Regions from separate parts of the Alteromonas sp. AWM4_230 genome, predicted to be linked through region 1. Evidence: predicted binding sites of a transcription regulator. Region 1 holds the regulator's gene; the other holds the start of a gene.
What was found. Region 1 encodes MetJ, which represses methionine synthesis genes. Its sites were predicted from a motif close to TAGACGTCTAGACGTCTA; they were not measured.
Positions count from the first base shown of each region.

Region 2: a site for MetJ is predicted at 5,449-5,466, ahead of metA (homoserine O-succinyltransferase MetA). Genes of this name have one in related genera too.

Region 1 is NZ_JBSWTB010000001.1:911,191-919,458, forward strand. It holds gene metF (methylenetetrahydrofolate reductase) at 211-1,098, opposite strand; gene metJ (met regulon transcriptional regulator MetJ) at 1,259-1,591, shown strand; gene ACXACS_RS03940 (malic enzyme-like NAD(P)-binding protein) at 1,754-2,989, opposite strand; gene ACXACS_RS03945 (hypothetical protein) at 3,624-3,941, shown strand; gene rpmE (50S ribosomal protein L31) at 4,116-4,328, opposite strand; gene priA (primosomal protein N') at 4,781-6,970, shown strand; gene ACXACS_RS03960 (SPOR domain-containing protein) at 7,103-7,693, shown strand; gene ACXACS_RS03965 (hypothetical protein) at 7,766-8,268, shown strand, end outside.
Region 2 is NZ_JBSWTB010000001.1:3,817,499-3,825,766, reverse strand. It holds gene ACXACS_RS16520 (chemotaxis protein CheA) at 1-1,641, shown strand, start outside; gene ACXACS_RS16515 (protein-glutamate methylesterase/protein-glutamine glutaminase) at 1,670-2,800, shown strand; gene ACXACS_RS16510 (ParA family protein) at 2,829-3,593, shown strand; gene ACXACS_RS16505 (chemotaxis protein CheW) at 3,601-4,407, shown strand; gene ACXACS_RS16500 (chemotaxis protein CheW) at 4,425-4,916, shown strand; gene ACXACS_RS16495 (DUF2802 domain-containing protein) at 4,976-5,410, shown strand; gene metA (homoserine O-succinyltransferase MetA) at 5,531-6,469, shown strand; gene ACXACS_RS16485 (homocysteine S-methyltransferase family protein) at 6,473-7,540, shown strand; gene metH (methionine synthase) at 7,550-8,268, shown strand, end outside.

The DNA.
Region 1 (8,268 bases):
TCGACTTCTCCTGGCGATACCCTCTGGCAGATAAACAGCGTGATCTTTTGATGGGAGACCTTACGGTATCAATAGTTCAATTCATATTGCAGCAAATGGTAACTGGCGTAGGCGTCAGTGGCAAAAGGTTAATGCAATCTTTATACAACAAAGGCGCATGAATGCGCCTTTAGTCATCTAACTGTATAACTTTGTTAACGCTATACGAAATCAGTCGCCGGAGCGTACACCTAGCATGTGGCAGATAGCATAGCTTAACTCACTGCGATTTAAGGTATAAAAGTGGAAGTGCTTCACCCCTTCTTTTGCAAGAACTTTCACTTGGTCCATGGCAATGTTAGCGCCTATTAGGTTACGAGTGGCTTGATCATCTGCATCAAGACCGTCGAACATTTTATGTAACCAGCCCGGAACGTGCACGTCTGTAAAGCCAGCAAATCTTACTAACGTTTGGTAGTTAGTCACAGGTAAAATGCCTGGAACTATGTCTAAGTCTACACCTGCGGCGGCTGCACGGTCTCTAAATCGCAGGTAAACACTGGTGTCGAAAAAAAACTGGGTTATCGCTTCGGAAGCGCCAGCTTCTGCTTTGCGTTTAAGGTTTAGCAAGTCGAACTGCGCATTTGGCGCTTCAGGGTGTTTTTCCGGGTAGGCGGCAACTGAAATGTCAAAATCGGCAACGTCTTTTAGTAAGGCAACTAAGTCAGAGGCATACATCTCTGTTTTGTCTACCCCTTTGGGCAGGTCGCCACGTAGGGCGACAATACGGCGAATACCAGAATCCCAGTAGTCTTTTGCAATTTGTGTAAGCTCATCGCGACTAGCGTCAACACAGGTTAAGTGAGGAACTGCCGCCACACCAGTTTGCTGTTGAATCCGTTTTACCACATCGTGGGTTCTGTCACGCTCACCGCTATTGGCGCCGTAAGTAACTGACATGTAGCTGGGCTTTAACGGTGCTAGGCGCTCAACCGACTTCCACAGGGTTTGCTCCATGGCTTCCGTTTTAGGCGGAAAGAATTCAAAAGATACATCAATATCACGCAGTTCCGACAGGGACTGGTTTAATGCATCGATACCTTGTGCGTAAGAAACCATGGTTTATACTCTCAAAAATGTTATCTTATAGACGTTTAGACGTCTAAATTAAAGAATATATGTCTAGACGTCAAGAAGTTTACACTGCTCAATTGACCTTTTCGTGAACTTGTTTAGAATTTCTCTTCATAATATAAAAAGAGTAGACCGAGTTAGTACAATGGCGGAATGGAACGGTAAATATATTCACCCCTACGCAGAGCATGGGAAAAAGAGCGAACAGGTAAAGAAAGTCACTGTCTCTATACCTATTAACGTGCTTAAAGCACTTACTGATGAGCGTACCCGCCGCCAAATCAATAATTTGCGTCACGCCACTAATTCGGAACTGTTGTGCGAAGCTTTTTTACACGCGTTTACCGGGCAACCTTTGCCTAACGACGATGACCTGCGTAAAGACAATCCTAATCGCGTGCCGGCTGAAGCTAGGCGCATTATGGAAGAAATGGGCATTGATCCAAGCTTCGAAAATGATGTGTCTGAAGACGACTGATATCTAGCATTAAAGAGAAACGGCGCTGTGTTGTAAGGCTTTGCTAGTTGATAGCCTACAACACAGCGCCGTTTTTTATGTACTTGTATTCTTTAAGCGCACTTTTTAGCAAATATTGGTTGAGCGTTAACCCAAACATTTTAAGCCTTGTGCGCCAGAACTTTATTCTTCTGGGCTTTCAGGTACTCGTGCAACACCAGACTCAATAGCCGCCTTAGATACGGCGGTAGCTATACGCTCGCACAGACGTGGGTCCATAGGTTTAGGAATAATATACTCCTTACCAAATGTCAGACTATCGCTTTTACTCGCTGCCAATACTTCCTGTGGTACAGGTTCTTTCGTAATAGCACGAAGAGCTTCTACTGCCGCTACTTTCATCTCATCATTAATGGCTGTAGCGCGAACATCTAAAGCACCGCGGAAAATAAACGGAAAGCACAGCACATTGTTTACCTGATTAGGATAGTCTGAGCGGCCAGTAGCCATAATCAGGTCTTTACGCACTTCGTGAGCAAGTTCAGGCTTTATCTCAGGATCTGGGTTAGAACATGCAAATACAATTGGGTTTTCAGCCATCAAAGAAAGCGCTTCTGGCGGTAAAACATCAGGGCCTGATACGCCAACAAAGATATCTGCGCCTTCCATTACATCTTCAAGGGTGCGCTTATCAGTATTGTTAGCAAACAGCTTCTTGTGCTCAGTTAAATCTTCACGACGAGTGTGGATAACGCCTTTTCTATCTAACATGTAGATACGCTCACGCTGGGCACCACACTTAATCAGTAGCTCCATACAGGCAACCGCTGCTGCTCCGGCACCCATGCAAACAATTTTAGCGTTCTCTATATTTTTGCCCTGAATTTCTAAAGCGTTAAGCATACCTGCGGCGGTTACAATAGCGGTACCGTGTTGATCATCATGGAATACTGGGATTTTACAGCGCTTAATGAGTTCTTGCTCAATTTCAAAGCACTCCGGCGCTTTGATATCTTCTAGGTTAATACCACCAAACGTATCAGCAATATTGGCTACAGTATTAATGAACTCTTCGGTCGTACGATGCTTTACTTCAATATCAATGGCATCTAGACCAGCAAAGCGTTTAAACAGAAGAGCTTTACCTTCCATTACTGGCTTTGAAGCTAATGGGCCTAAATTACCTAAGCCTAAAATCGCAGTTCCGTTACTGATAACAGCGACCAAGTTACCTTTGCCCGTATACTTGTAAGCGTTATCTGCATCCTCGGCGATTTCTCTCACCGGCTCGGCAACGCCCGGGCTGTAGGCAAGAGCAAGGTCGTCGACGCTATCGGCTGGCTTAGATAGCTCTACGCGAATTTTTCCAGGTGTGGGTTTGGCGTGATAGTCGAGTGCGCGTTGTCTAAAATCTGACATGTAAAAAGGTATCCTTAGATGTAGGGTTCATCGGTATTTTTGTTCACGCTCTGTAGCTATTTTATTATCGTTGTAGTTATAGATAGATAAACATAAGCGCGTTACAACTAACTAATGACAAAAGTTATTATAAATAGTTGTTAGCACTAGTGTGGTACGTTGGAAACTGCAGACCTAGCGTTAACTCTTCCTGATTTCCCTAACATATCGCTGTTGATATAGGTCTAACATTTAGACCTGAATTTATATCCAAAAGCGCCACAAGCCTTAGCAGTTAAGCATTATTCATAAAATTAATGCTCACTATCAAGGTGCCGATCGCAACTCTAACACAGCCAATCACTGTGTACATATCTGATCAGAATTCTCAATTACCAATGTAGGGTAGGCATACTAATTAGACCAGTAAAATAAGTCTATAATTGTCATTCATAAAATCTATTTTGAAGTCTCATTTCATTTTGAAGGTGTATTATAGGCGCGGGTGCTAAGATGGCTAAGATGCTTATCGATTTATATTCGAAAAAACAGTATTGGATAATATTTCACAAAGATAGACCTCTTTATTTTCACTATTGTTTTTCTGATAAAATACGATAAATGGCCTCTCAAACTCGTTTTGAAGACAAAGAATATGACAGAGAAAAAACTAATCGCAGTGCTAACAGATGTGTGTGAAAACGTAAAATCTGACGATAATGGATTCGTATGGCTTACGCATTTAGGACCTTGGAAAGCGCCGAAAGTTATTGCCGTATTTAATACGGAGCAAGAGAAGCAGCAAGCATTGATTAACGGTTGGGATATGGACTTCATAAACCAGGTGAATATAGCCCTAGAATCGATAAAGTCTATTCCAGCTGGAATTTATTTCGACAGTGAGGAAGCGTGTGAAAAACAAAGTAGAGGGGACTGGGATAAACACTTGTCAGGAGTCGAAAAACTTCATTAATTATAATGAGTGTTTTGATCTCAAGTGTAAGCGATATTGATATGATCAATTAGCTTTGATTAGAGGCGCTTGCATAAGTGGAAGCTATTCAATGTTAGTTTACTAACGTGAATAGTTATCTCTGGACAATAAAAAAGCGCCATGAAGGCGCTTTTTTCGAACTCGATATCAGGCTTACTTTTTGCCCAATGCACCGAAACGCTTCTTGAAGCGATCAACACGACCACCAGTATCAACGTTACGTTGCTTACCAGTGTAGAATGGGTGACATGAAGAACATACGTCTAGGTTAATATCTTTACCAAGCGTAGAACGAATCTTCATTACGTTACCACATGAGCAAGTAGCTGTGATTTCTTCGTATTTAGGGTGGATATCTTGTTTCATTGGGTTACCTCAAATAATAAGGCCGTATCGCTATACAACCCGAAGTCGCACACCATACGTTACTTAGTTCAAATGATAAGTCGTTCAAAGAACAACCCATCGCAAAAAGAGCGGCGCATAATATAGGATGGATGTGGCATGATCAAGTGGTTTTTGCCCAATTGTTAAACAAAGCAGCTTGGCAAGAAGGCTACCCAAGAGAGCTAAACAAAAAACATTCCTTTTATGCTTTAACGTAAAGTATGTTTAAATATTTGTCTTTCAAGGCTAGGCCCATTAGCGTCAATAGTAAAATTGTGCGCTATAGCAAAATGTGTAGCTAACTGTTAGCAGCGCAAACTGCTGTAATATATGGGTCTGCAAGTAGCTTCAGTATTATTAGTTTCAATATAAGAAGCTTAGTAAGCGCATTACGCGCTGTAACAGCCATCAAGTAAGGTAGAACGTTCGCAATGGCCTTTATCCAAGTTGCCGTGCCAGTGCCACTGCGCCAACTTTTCACATATACCCACGACAACGCACTCAGTGCGGGTGTAAGAGCGGTTGTGCCTTTTGGCCCCCGCAAACTGGTGGGTGTGGTCGTTGAAACCCTCCAAAAACCTGAAAGTGAAATTGACAACGTCGACAAGTTAAAAGCTATCGAGTCGGTACTTGACGATAGCCCCATTATAGATGATGTGTTGCTGAAAATGGCACAGTGGCTGTGGCAGTATTATCACCATGCGCCGGGTGAAGTACTGCACGCCATGTTGCCTGTTTTATTACGCAAGGGCGAGTCGGCCGCGCCCACACCACAAGACATGTTAATGCTTACCGAAGAAGGTATGCAAACGGCTGCAGACACGTTATCGCGGGCGCCTAAGCAACAAGCTTGCTTTGCTGCACTGGCTGGCGGAGCGTTATTAGCGTCGCAAGCACGAAAACAGTATGGTGCACCTGCGGTCAAAGCGTTGGTCGATAAGTCACTGGCCAGTATAGAAGAAGTCGCACCTGAATTTAAGCCAGGCAGTTGGCTTTCCTCGTTATCGCTTTCTGAAAAGCCAATTCCAGACACTGAACAGTCAGTTGCCATTGCTGCGCTTAATCGTCAGCAAGGCAGCTTCGCGGTAAGTTTGCTTGAAGGGGTTACCGGTAGCGGTAAAACGGAAGTCTATCTTCAGGCCATTGAACCCTTACTGCGTGAAGGTAAACAGGTGCTAATCTTGGTGCCAGAAATTGGGCTTACACCTCAGACGGTGTCTCGTTTTGAGAAGCGCTTTGGCATTGCGGTGGGCGTTTTGCATTCTCAGATTTCTGATAAAGAACGTTTACATGTTTGGCAGCGTGCAAAAGCCGGTGAACTCGGCATTATCATTGGTACTCGTTCGGCTATTTTCACGCCGCTGCATAACCCCGGCATGTTGATTGTGGATGAAGAGCACGACGAGTCGTTTAAGCAGCAGGATGGGCTGCGCTACAACGCTCGTGATTTAGCTGCCATGCGTGCCAAGCAGCATAAGATTCCTCTTTTACTTGGCAGCGCCACGCCCGCGCTTGAAACACTTAATAATGCGTTAAGCGGTCGCTATGCCCATTTGCAATTAACCAAGCGAGCGGGAGGTGCGAAAAGCACCCATCAGCATGTGTTGGACGCGCGCGACCAACCTATTCATTACGGCATTTCACAAGGCCTGCTAACGATAATGCGCCAGCATATTAGTGCGGGGAATCAAGTTTTGGTGTTTGTAAATCGAAGAGGTTATGCGCCAGCGCTGCTGTGCCATCACTGTGGTGAGACCGTAATGTGTAAGCGCTGTGACCGACCTTATACCGTACATAAAGCGCAAAACCGTTTACAGTGTCATCACTGCGGCGGTATGCGTTCAATGCCTTCAAACTGCGAGGCTTGCCATCACAATGAATTAGTTACGGCAGGTACGGGGACCGAGCAAGTGGAGCAAGGGCTAGCAAGCTTATTTCCCGGCGTTAAACAGGTAAGAATAGACAGCGATACTGTGCGGGGTAAAGACAAGCTTCACCAAACCCTTGATGCTATTAATCGCCAAGAGTACCAGCTGCTGGTAGGTACACAGATACTGTCAAAAGGTCACCATTTCCCTCATGTAACATTAGTTGCTGTGCTAGATTGTGATGGTGCCCTTTTTAGTGCCGATTTTAGAGCGCCAGAAAAGCTCGCTCAGCTTGTTACTCAGCTTGCTGGAAGAGCCGGACGCGCCAGCAAACCTGGTGAAATGTGGCTTCAAACCCACAATCCTCATCACCCTTTGCTACAAGATTTAGTGCACAATGGCTATGGGCATTTCGCGCGACACGCTTTAATGGAGCGTAAGGCAGCAGGGTTACCCCCTTTTATTAGCCAGTTTGTTATTCGCGCAGAGGCTACCGATAGCAGTTTGGCTTATCGCTTCCTACAGGAAAGTAAGCAGGTGTTTAATCAACAACACGCCATTGATATAAACGGACCGTTTCCTTGTTTAATTGAAAAGCGGCAAGGCCGGTTTCGGTTTATGCTGGTATGCAGCCATGAAAAGCGTGCGCCGCTTCATAACGCGCTGCGTTTGGCGCTGCCATTTTTACAGGCGTTACCACAGGCTATGAAGGTAAGGTGGTCGATAGATATCGATCCTACCGATTTCAGTTAGCTTGTTGGGTAGCAATACGTTAAAATTTTAACAAGATTGAAGAGGCTGAAACACCAGCCCTTCTAATAGACTTGGTATATGACGTTTTCTTACGCATACAAACAACGATAACAAGTAGGAATATTGCCGACTATGGCTCAACGCGATTATGTCTCTCGTGGACGCTCCCCTCAAAAAAAGAAGCCCGCTGGTAAAGGCAGAAAGCCGGCCACAAATACGCGATCAAACGCACAAGCTAACGCCCCAGTTTCTGGGAAGCTTCCTATCGTGCGTCTTATAGGCATTTTCGCTTTAGTGATTGGCTTCGGTGTATTTTTATGGTCGATAAAAGACAATGTAGAAGACGACGTAGATACTCAAGCTTCACGACCTGTTGCCCCGACAGAAGAGTCTTTACCTGAGCTGCCTGAAGAAGAGTGGGAGTACATTAAGACCCTGCCAGGGTATGAAGTAGAAGTTGAAGTAAGAGAGCAGGAAAAGTCTGACAAACGCTATCTTATGCAGTGCGCCTCATTTAGAACCCGCGCCCAAGCTGAAGAGATGAAAGCTAAAATTGCATTTCAGGGTTTAGAAGCTCTTATCAGACACAGCACCGGCAGCAATGGCGATTGGTTCCGCGTTATTCTTGGCCCATATGAATCTAAGCGCGATGCGGAAAAAGCCAAGCATAGTCTGCGTAAAGTGAACATTGCCACATGCCAAATTTGGTACTGGAATTTGTAGCAGTTCATTGTAGGTGACACTTAATGCGCTGCATAGCGCGTAGCGGAAGTATGTATTTACAAGGAAGTATCAATGGGTTTTGCCATCACCGAACAACCAGATTACGCCGCTTATAGCATAGAAGAGCTTGAAGACGTTCTGGAAAATATCGATAAGCAGGCCTTTCCAGAGCGCTATCAGGCAGCGAAGAACGAGCTCGATTCTAGGCGAGCTACGCTGCCATTTGATGATGATGCGGATAGCGCCCTTCAAGACGATCACATTTCTCGACCCAAATGGTCTGAACTACACCTGATCACACGCATATCGAACATTACCTTTTTGGTACTTATCGGCGCTTTGTTTGTAACGGTTTTCACCAATTTTATCGTGATCAATGCTTGGCTAGACAATTCGAATTGGGCCATTGCTCTTCTCACTGTTGTTTATAGCGCCTTTTATTACCTCACTATTTTCGTTGATAAGCGACACGCACAGTTTGTGACTAAAGATTTGCGTGGGAAAATGACGTTATTTGGTATGCCGCTATTAGCCTTTTTCTTATGTTTTAGTTTTGTTGATGTGGCATTGCCCTA
Region 2 (8,268 bases), 2.9 Mb from region 1:
CCCGCCAAACCGGAGCCTGCGCAAACGTCAGCACTAGCGGCGAGCACTGACAGTGATGACATTACTGATGAAGAGTTCGAGGCACTGTTAGATGATCTGCACGGAAAAGGTCAGTTTGGTGGGGACGAAAAAAGTGCTCCAGAACCAGTATCAGCAGCTGCTCCGGCAAGTAGTGCCGGAGATGAAGAAATTACCGACGATGAATTTGAAGCACTGCTTGATCAGCTTCACGGCTCTGGTCAAGGTCCAACTAAACAAGGCTCTGCTCCAGCGGCCCCTGAACCTCCGGTAGACAAAGCGGCTACCGAAGCTGTTCAAAAAGCAAAGCAATCCGCGTCGAGTGCCCCGGCTGCGCCTAAGGCGAAGCCAGAACCTAGTGCAGCGAGCCCAGCTAAAACGAGCAAAGCAGCTGCGCCAAAAGCGCCTGCCAAGAAAGATGATAAAAAAGGGGCTCCTGCTCCACCACCTGCTGAGACAACAGTACGTGTAGACACTAAGCGTTTAGACCAAATTATGAATATGGTCGGCGAACTCGTACTCGTTAGAAACCGGCTGATAAGTTTGGGGATCAACAGCAACGATGAGAGCATGTCAAAGGCCATTGCTAATCTAGATGTAGTGACTGGAGACTTGCAAGGTGCGGTAATGAAAACCCGCATGCAGCCTATCAAGAAAGTGTTTGGCCGTTTTCCTCGCGTTGTACGTGACCTGGCTAGAAGCTTAAAGAAAGAAATTACCTTAGATCTTGTAGGTGAAGAGACAGACTTAGACAAAAACTTGGTTGAAGCATTGGCCGACCCGCTCGTGCATTTGGTGCGAAACTCTGTCGACCACGGGATAGAAATGCCTGATGATCGTGCAGCGGCCGGTAAGCCTCGCATGGGTACGGTTCAGCTATCAGCATCTCAAGAGGGCGACCATATTCTTCTTACTATCGAAGACGACGGTAAGGGTATGGACGCCGAAAAGCTCAAAGAGATCGCAATTAGCCGCGGCGTATTGGACGCAGACGCAGCAGCACGCATGTCTGACGTTGAAGCGTTTAATCTTATTTTTGCACCTGGCTTCTCTACTAAAACCGAAATCAGCGATATTTCAGGTCGTGGTGTGGGCATGGACGTGGTTAAAACCAAGATTAACCAGCTCAACGGTACCATCAATATCGACTCGCAGTTAGGAAAAGGTACACGATTAGATATCAAGGTACCGCTAACGCTCGCGATTCTACCTACGTTAATGATTGTTGTAGGAAAACAGACCTTTGCGTTACCATTAGGTGCGGTGAACGAAATAATAAACATGGACATCAAGAAGACCAATACGGTAGATGGCCAGCTAACAATGATAGTTCGTTCAAAAGCAATTCCGTTGTTCTTCCTTGGTGAATGGTTAATCCGAGGCCCCAAAAATATAAATAAAGAAAAGGGGCATGTTGTTGTGGTGCAAATTGGTACTCAACAAGTAGGGTTTGTCGTAGACGCGCTGATAGGCCAGGAAGAAGTGGTTATTAAACCACTCGATGCATTGTTGCAAGGTACGCCTGGTATGGCTGGCGCAACAATTACTTCAGACGGTGGTATTGCATTAATTTTAGATGTTCCTAGCCTGCTCAAACGGTACGCGCGTAAACCTATAAAGTAAGGCGATGAATTAACAGGAATGATAATCCATGGTCTTTAAAGTCCTAGTCGTGGACGACTCGACTTTCTATCGCCGTCGAGTAAGAGAAATTCTCGAAGGAGATAGAGAGCTTGAGGTTGTAGGTGAAGCAAGAAACGGACGTGATGCATTAGACAAGGCGGAAGCTCTTAAGCCTGATGTAATAACAATGGACGTTGAAATGCCTGTTATGGATGGTATTTCCGCCGTTAAGGCAATTATGGATAAACGTCCTACGCCAATTTTAATGTTTTCATCATTAACGCATCATGGCGCTCAGGCAACGCTAGATGCGTTAGAAGCAGGCGCGCTCGATTTCTTACCCAAGAAATTCGAAGATATAGCCCAAGATAGAAAAGATGCTTCGCGGTTACTTTGCACTAAAGTCAGGTTGATCGCGCGAAGAGGGTTAGGCGTTAAGCGCCCATCTCTTCGCACCGCCGAGACGAGAAAACTCCCTGACAATGCGCCCAAACAGGCTTTTTTCAAAACATCGGGTTTACTTTCAGGCCATAAAGGCGCCGACAAACAGCCTACCGTTTCCTCAGTGAGGGCAACGGGTAAGCAATACAGATGTTTAGCTATTGGGGCGTCCACAGGTGGGCCTGTTGCACTTCAAAAAGTGCTTTCTCCACTACCTGCAGATTTTCCTTATCCTATTTTACTTGTGCAGCATATGCCTGGGACTTTCACTACTGCATTTGCACAGCGTTTAGATAGCAACTGTAAAATTAAAGTGAAAGAAGCAGAGCATGGCGATATTTTAGCACCAGGGCACGCTTATCTTGCCCCAGGAGGAAAGCAAATGTTGCTTGAATCTATCGGTAGCAACAAGCGAATTTCCATCGTTGATGCAAGCCAGTCTGATAAGGTGAATTATAAGCCAAGCGTAGACCTGACCTTTAGCTCGTTGGCTAAAGTTTATGGTGGCGACGTGCTTGGTATCATCTTAACGGGTATGGGCGCAGACGGTAGAGAGGGCTGTCGGATACTCAAGGATAAGGGGGCGACTATTTGGGCGCAAGACCAAGACTCCTGTGTGGTTTACGGTATGCCTCAGGCTGTCGCTGTGGCTAATATATCGAGTAAAAATATTAATATCGATGATATAAGCAGTTGCGTTCAAACCGAAATGCGATAGCAGTTTGAACAGTAATGGAACAGTAATTATGAAAGTGTGGACTGTGGCAAATCAAAAAGGCGGGGTAGGTAAAACTACCACAACCGTAAGCCTTGGCGGCTTGCTAGCTCAAAAGGGCAAGCGAGTGCTCATGATAGATACCGATCCCCACGCATCGCTTAGTTACTATTTTGGTATTGATGCAGAAGCGACAAGCCATTCTGTTTACGACATTTTTATTAAGTCTAACGAGATTACTGCCGATAATGTTATGGACTGTCTCAGTCCTACAAAACTCGACAATTTATATGTGCTACCCGCAACCATGGCATTGGCGACGTTAGACCGAACCATGGGAAGCGAGCAGGGGATGGGCTTAGTGCTAAAAAAAGCACTTGCTAAAATAGCCGATGAGTTCGACTTTGCTATCATCGACTGCCCGCCTGTATTGGGCGTGTTAATGGTTAATGCCTTAGCGGCATGCGATAAGGTTATTGTTCCGACTCAGACAGAATATTTGGCGCTTAAAGGCTTAGATAGAATGATACGCACTATGGAAATAATGGGGCGTTCATTAAATAAGTCTTTTGATACTCTGATCATTCCTACTTTGTTCGATAAACGAACAAACGCCGCATTAGCATCGAGAAAGCGCTTAATGAGTGATTACGGTGAACGTGTGTGGGAAGGTGTTATCCCGGTGGATACTCATTTTAGGGATGCGAGTTTGGTGCAGCTTCCTATCTCTGCTGCGTATCCAAAGACAAGAGGTGTAAATGCCTACAATAAACTGTTAGCCGTATTGGAGAAATAACAAGACCATGAGCAAGCAATCGCCATTTGCCCGTGAAGAAGTGATGGAGGCATACCTAGACAGTCTTCTGAAAGAGCCCGAAACTCCGGAAGATGTGACTGCGCGCACGGCAAAATTGCTTGAGCAGGCCTCTCAGCAGATGGCTGAGTCAGCCCTTGTCTCAACGGCTAGCGATAGCGAAGCGCACGTCGACAAAGAAGAAGTGTTAGCTGAAGAGGTTTCTTCGTTAATTGAAAGTCAAAATTTAAAGACAATTGATAGCGAAAAGCAGCAGTCATACGTTGACGTACCTGTTCAGGCAGAAAAAGAAAGTGAGGTTAGTACTCCTAAGAGTTTAAAAACTCCACTAAAGGATACTCTCGGTTTCCGCTTTCAGGCGCTATTCTTTGAGGTTGCAGGGCTAACGCTTGCGGTTCCCTTAACTTCGCTAGGGGGAATCCATCAAATTGAAAAAATAGGCCCTTTATTTGGAAAACCTGACTGGTTTATGGGTGTAATGTTGCACAGAGAGTCTAAACTAAGTGTTGTTGACTCTGCAAAATGGGTAATGCCAGAAAAATACGACGAAAATCTCGCACAATCGCTCAACTACCGATATCTTATAATGTTAGGAGAGAGTGCGTGGGGACTAGCAAGCGAAAAGCTTGTAAACACGGTCAATTTGACTACCGATGACGTAAAATGGCGCGAGTCCACAGGTAAACGTCCCTGGTTAGCAGGGATGGTTAAAGAAAAAATGTGTGCGTTAATTGACGTTGAAGAATTAATATCTATGCTTAACAAAGGCTTAGGCAGTAACGACCAGACGCCATAGTATTGGGAGCCAGGTTCATGAGCGATGAAAGAATGAATAATAACGCTAGCGACAGTAACGATGAAGTCCTTCAATGGGTGACGTATCGCTTAGGTGAAGAAACGTACGGTATTAACGTAATGCAAGTACAAGAAGTACTGCGTTATACCGAAATAGCCCCTGTACCCGGTGCGCCTGATTATGTGCTTGGTATTATTAACTTGCGTGGTAACGTGGTAACCGTCATTGATACCCGTGCGCGTTTTGGGCTACCACCAACGGAAATCACAGACAACACTCGTATAGTGATCATAGAGTCGGACGAACAGGTTGTCGGTATCTTAGTGGATAGTGTCGCAGAAGTGGTGTACTTAAAATCTTCAGAAATCGACAGCGCCCCTAACGTTGGTACTGAAGAAAGCGCTAAATTTATCCAAGGGGTTAGCAATCGTGATGGCGAACTGCTTATTCTTGTTGATTTAAATAAATTGCTCAGCGACGAAGAGTGGGATGAGCTTAGCAATATCTAAATAATGATTAGGCGGCATGTATTGTCTATGTCGCCTCCATTTCCCCAAGGGTTATGTCCATGGAATGGCAGCTTGCTGCACCTACCTTAATTGAACTTATTTTGTGCGGCTTTATCGTTGTGCTTGCTGTTACGGTAAGCATTCTATATTCGCACGTTAAGCAGTTACGTACAGCTTTAAGCGATAGTGAACAAAATAGTGCTTCTGCAATTGCGCGAGCAGAAGCGCTCGCTAAAGATGCAAATAACCAACAAACCGAGGCGCAAGCACGCACATTGGTCATTACTCGCCACATTCAAGAGCTAGACGAAAAACAAACTGATATTGAAAATCAGCTTCGAGAGCTCAAACTTCAAGATCCTTCCCTACGCCTATATCAACGTGCTGCAGACTTAGTTAAGCAAGGTGCCAGCATCGACGAAATTATTGAGGCCTGTGACATTCCTCGCGCTGAAGCTGAGATGTTAGTTATGGTGCATAAGCAAAACGGCTAGTTGTTTGTATCGATAGGCTCGCCTTTAAAAGAAACGTTTAGACGTCTAGACGTAAAGATGTTGACATATTGCCAGTTATAGACACAATACAGGTATTGTAATTTATCACTGGAGCCCTCTATGCCAATTCGTATTCCTGAGCAGTTACCCGCGCAGAATGTACTACTAGGTGAAAATATTTTTACCATGGACATGGACAGGGCTGCCAATCAGGATATTCGTCCTCTTGAAGTCGGCATTCTTAATTTGATGCCGAACAAGATAGAAACAGAAGTACAGTTACTTCGCCTGTTATCGAATACGCCGCTGCAAATAAACGTAGACTTGATTCGCATTGATAATCAAGCACCCAAAAATACTCCCCAGTCACACATGGATGCTTTCTATCACGACTTTTCAGCAGTCGCGAATAAGAAATACGACGGCCTTATTGTTACTGGTGCGCCTCTAGCGCTTATCGACTATGAGGAAGTGAAGTATTGGGACACCATGACCACCATATTGGAGTGGGCACAGCGACACGTTAACTCTACTTTATACCTGTGTTGGGCTGCCCATGCGGCTATGTATCACTTCTATGGCATAACCCGAGAGATCAGAGACGAAAAGTTTTCTGGTGTTTTTCAACATAAAGTGAACGACCCTAACAATGAACTGCTAAGAGGTTTTGACCCTACGTTTCACGCTCCCCATTCTCGTTATGGGCATATCGATACTTCGCTGTATAACAGTGTTGATGGGCTGAGTGTTGTGGCAGAATCTGATGATGTAGGTGCGTATATTGTGGCATCTGAAGACAAGCGAATGGTGTTTGTAACAGGCCATCCAGAATATGACCCTGATACGCTTAAAGACGAATACTTACGGGACATTGCCGCGGGTCAAACTCCAGCAATGCCGAAAAACTATTTTGAAGGGGATGATCCAGCCAAGTCTCCTATAGTACAGTGGCGCTCGCACGGCAGCCTATTGTTTACAAACTGGCTGAATTATTATGTTTATCAGACCACGCCTTACGATTTAAGTCAGCTTGCTGAAAAGTCACAGCCAAAGAGGTAGCACGTGAGCCAAAGACAAATTTCTAGCGCGCAGGCAACGCTTACAGAAGCCGCTAAAAAACGCATTCTTATATTAGACGGCGCCATGGGCACCATGATCCAGCGCCACAAGTTGGAAGAAGAAGATTACCGCGGGACACAGTTTGCAGACTGGCACTGCGACGTAAAGGGTAATAACGACCTATTAGTACTTACCCAGCCAGACATTATTTATCAGATTCACTGTGATTATTTTGAAGCTGGCGCAGATATTATAGAAACCAATACGTTTAACGCCACGACTATCGCTATGGCCGATTATGATATGCAGGCTCAATCACGCGATATCAATTTAGCCGCGGCTAAATTAGCGCGTAAAGCTGCCGATGAATTCACAGCTAAAACCCCCGAGAAGCCCCGTTTCGTTGCCGGTGTACTAGGTCCAACAAACCGCACCGCTTCAATCTCACCTGATGTCAATGACCCAGGTAAGCGCAACGTCACGTTTGACGAACTAGTGGAGGCGTATAGCGAATCTACCGAAGCCCTTATTGAAGGCGGTGCTGATTTAATCATGCTTGAAACTATTTTCGATACATTAAACGCGAAAGCGGCAGCGTTTGCCGTAGAGTCGGTGTTTGAAAAGCTCGGAAAGTCGTTACCTGTGATGGTATCAGGTACTATCACCGACGCTTCAGGACGTACGCTTTCGGGGCAAACCGCGGAAGCATTTTATTACTCAATGCGACATATTAGCCCGTTTTCTTTCGGCTTAAATTGCGCACTTGGTCCAGACCTATTGCGTCAATACGTAGATGAAGTAGCCAATGTTAGTGAGTGCTTTATATCCGCACACCCTAATGCAGGCTTACCTAACGAATTTGGTGAATACGATATGGAAGGTCCAGAGATGGCCGAACATATCAAAGAATGGGCGCAATCGGGGCTAGTGAATATTGTAGGGGGCTGTTGTGGCAGTACCCCAGAGCACATTCGCGATATAGCCAGTGCGGTTGAAGGTCTCGCGCCACGCAAGATTCCCGAATTTAAACCTAAAATGCGTTTGTCAGGCCTAGAGCCGTTTGTACACTAGGAGGGCATTATGAGCGCAGAATTTTCAACATTTATTAATATCGGTGAGCGCACTAACGTTACAGGTTCTGCTCGCTTTAAACGTCTTATTCTTGAAGGTGATTATGAAACCGCACTTGATGTCGCAAGACAGCAGGTAGAAAACGGTGCTCAAATCATCGACATTAATATGGATGAGGCCATGCTTGATTCAAAGCAGGCCATGATCACCTTTTTAAACCTGATTGCCTCTGAGCCAGATATTAGCCGGGTTCCCATTATGATCGACTCGTCTAAATGGGAGATTATCGAAGCCGGGCTTAAGTGTGTGCAGGGCAAAGCGATTGTTAACTCGATTAGCTTAAAAGAAGGGGAAGAGATCTTCTTAAACCAAGCCAAGCTAATAAAGCGCTATGGTGCTGCAACCGTAGTGATGGCGTTTGACGAGACCGGCCAGGCCGATACACAAGCCCGCAAAGTTGAGATTTGTCAGCGTAGCTACAAGCTGCTGACAGAAGAAGTCGGCTTTCCACCTGAAGATATTATTTTTGACCCTAACATCTTCGCAGTAGCGACGGGTATTGAAGAGCACGATAACTACGCGGTTGATTTTATTGAAGCTACCCGTGAGATACGTAAAACCTGTCCGTATTCCCATATTTCTGGTGGCCTTTCTAACATCTCTTTCTCGTTCAGGGGCAACAACCCAGTGCGTGAGGCTATGCACTCGGTGTTTCTGTACCACGCAAT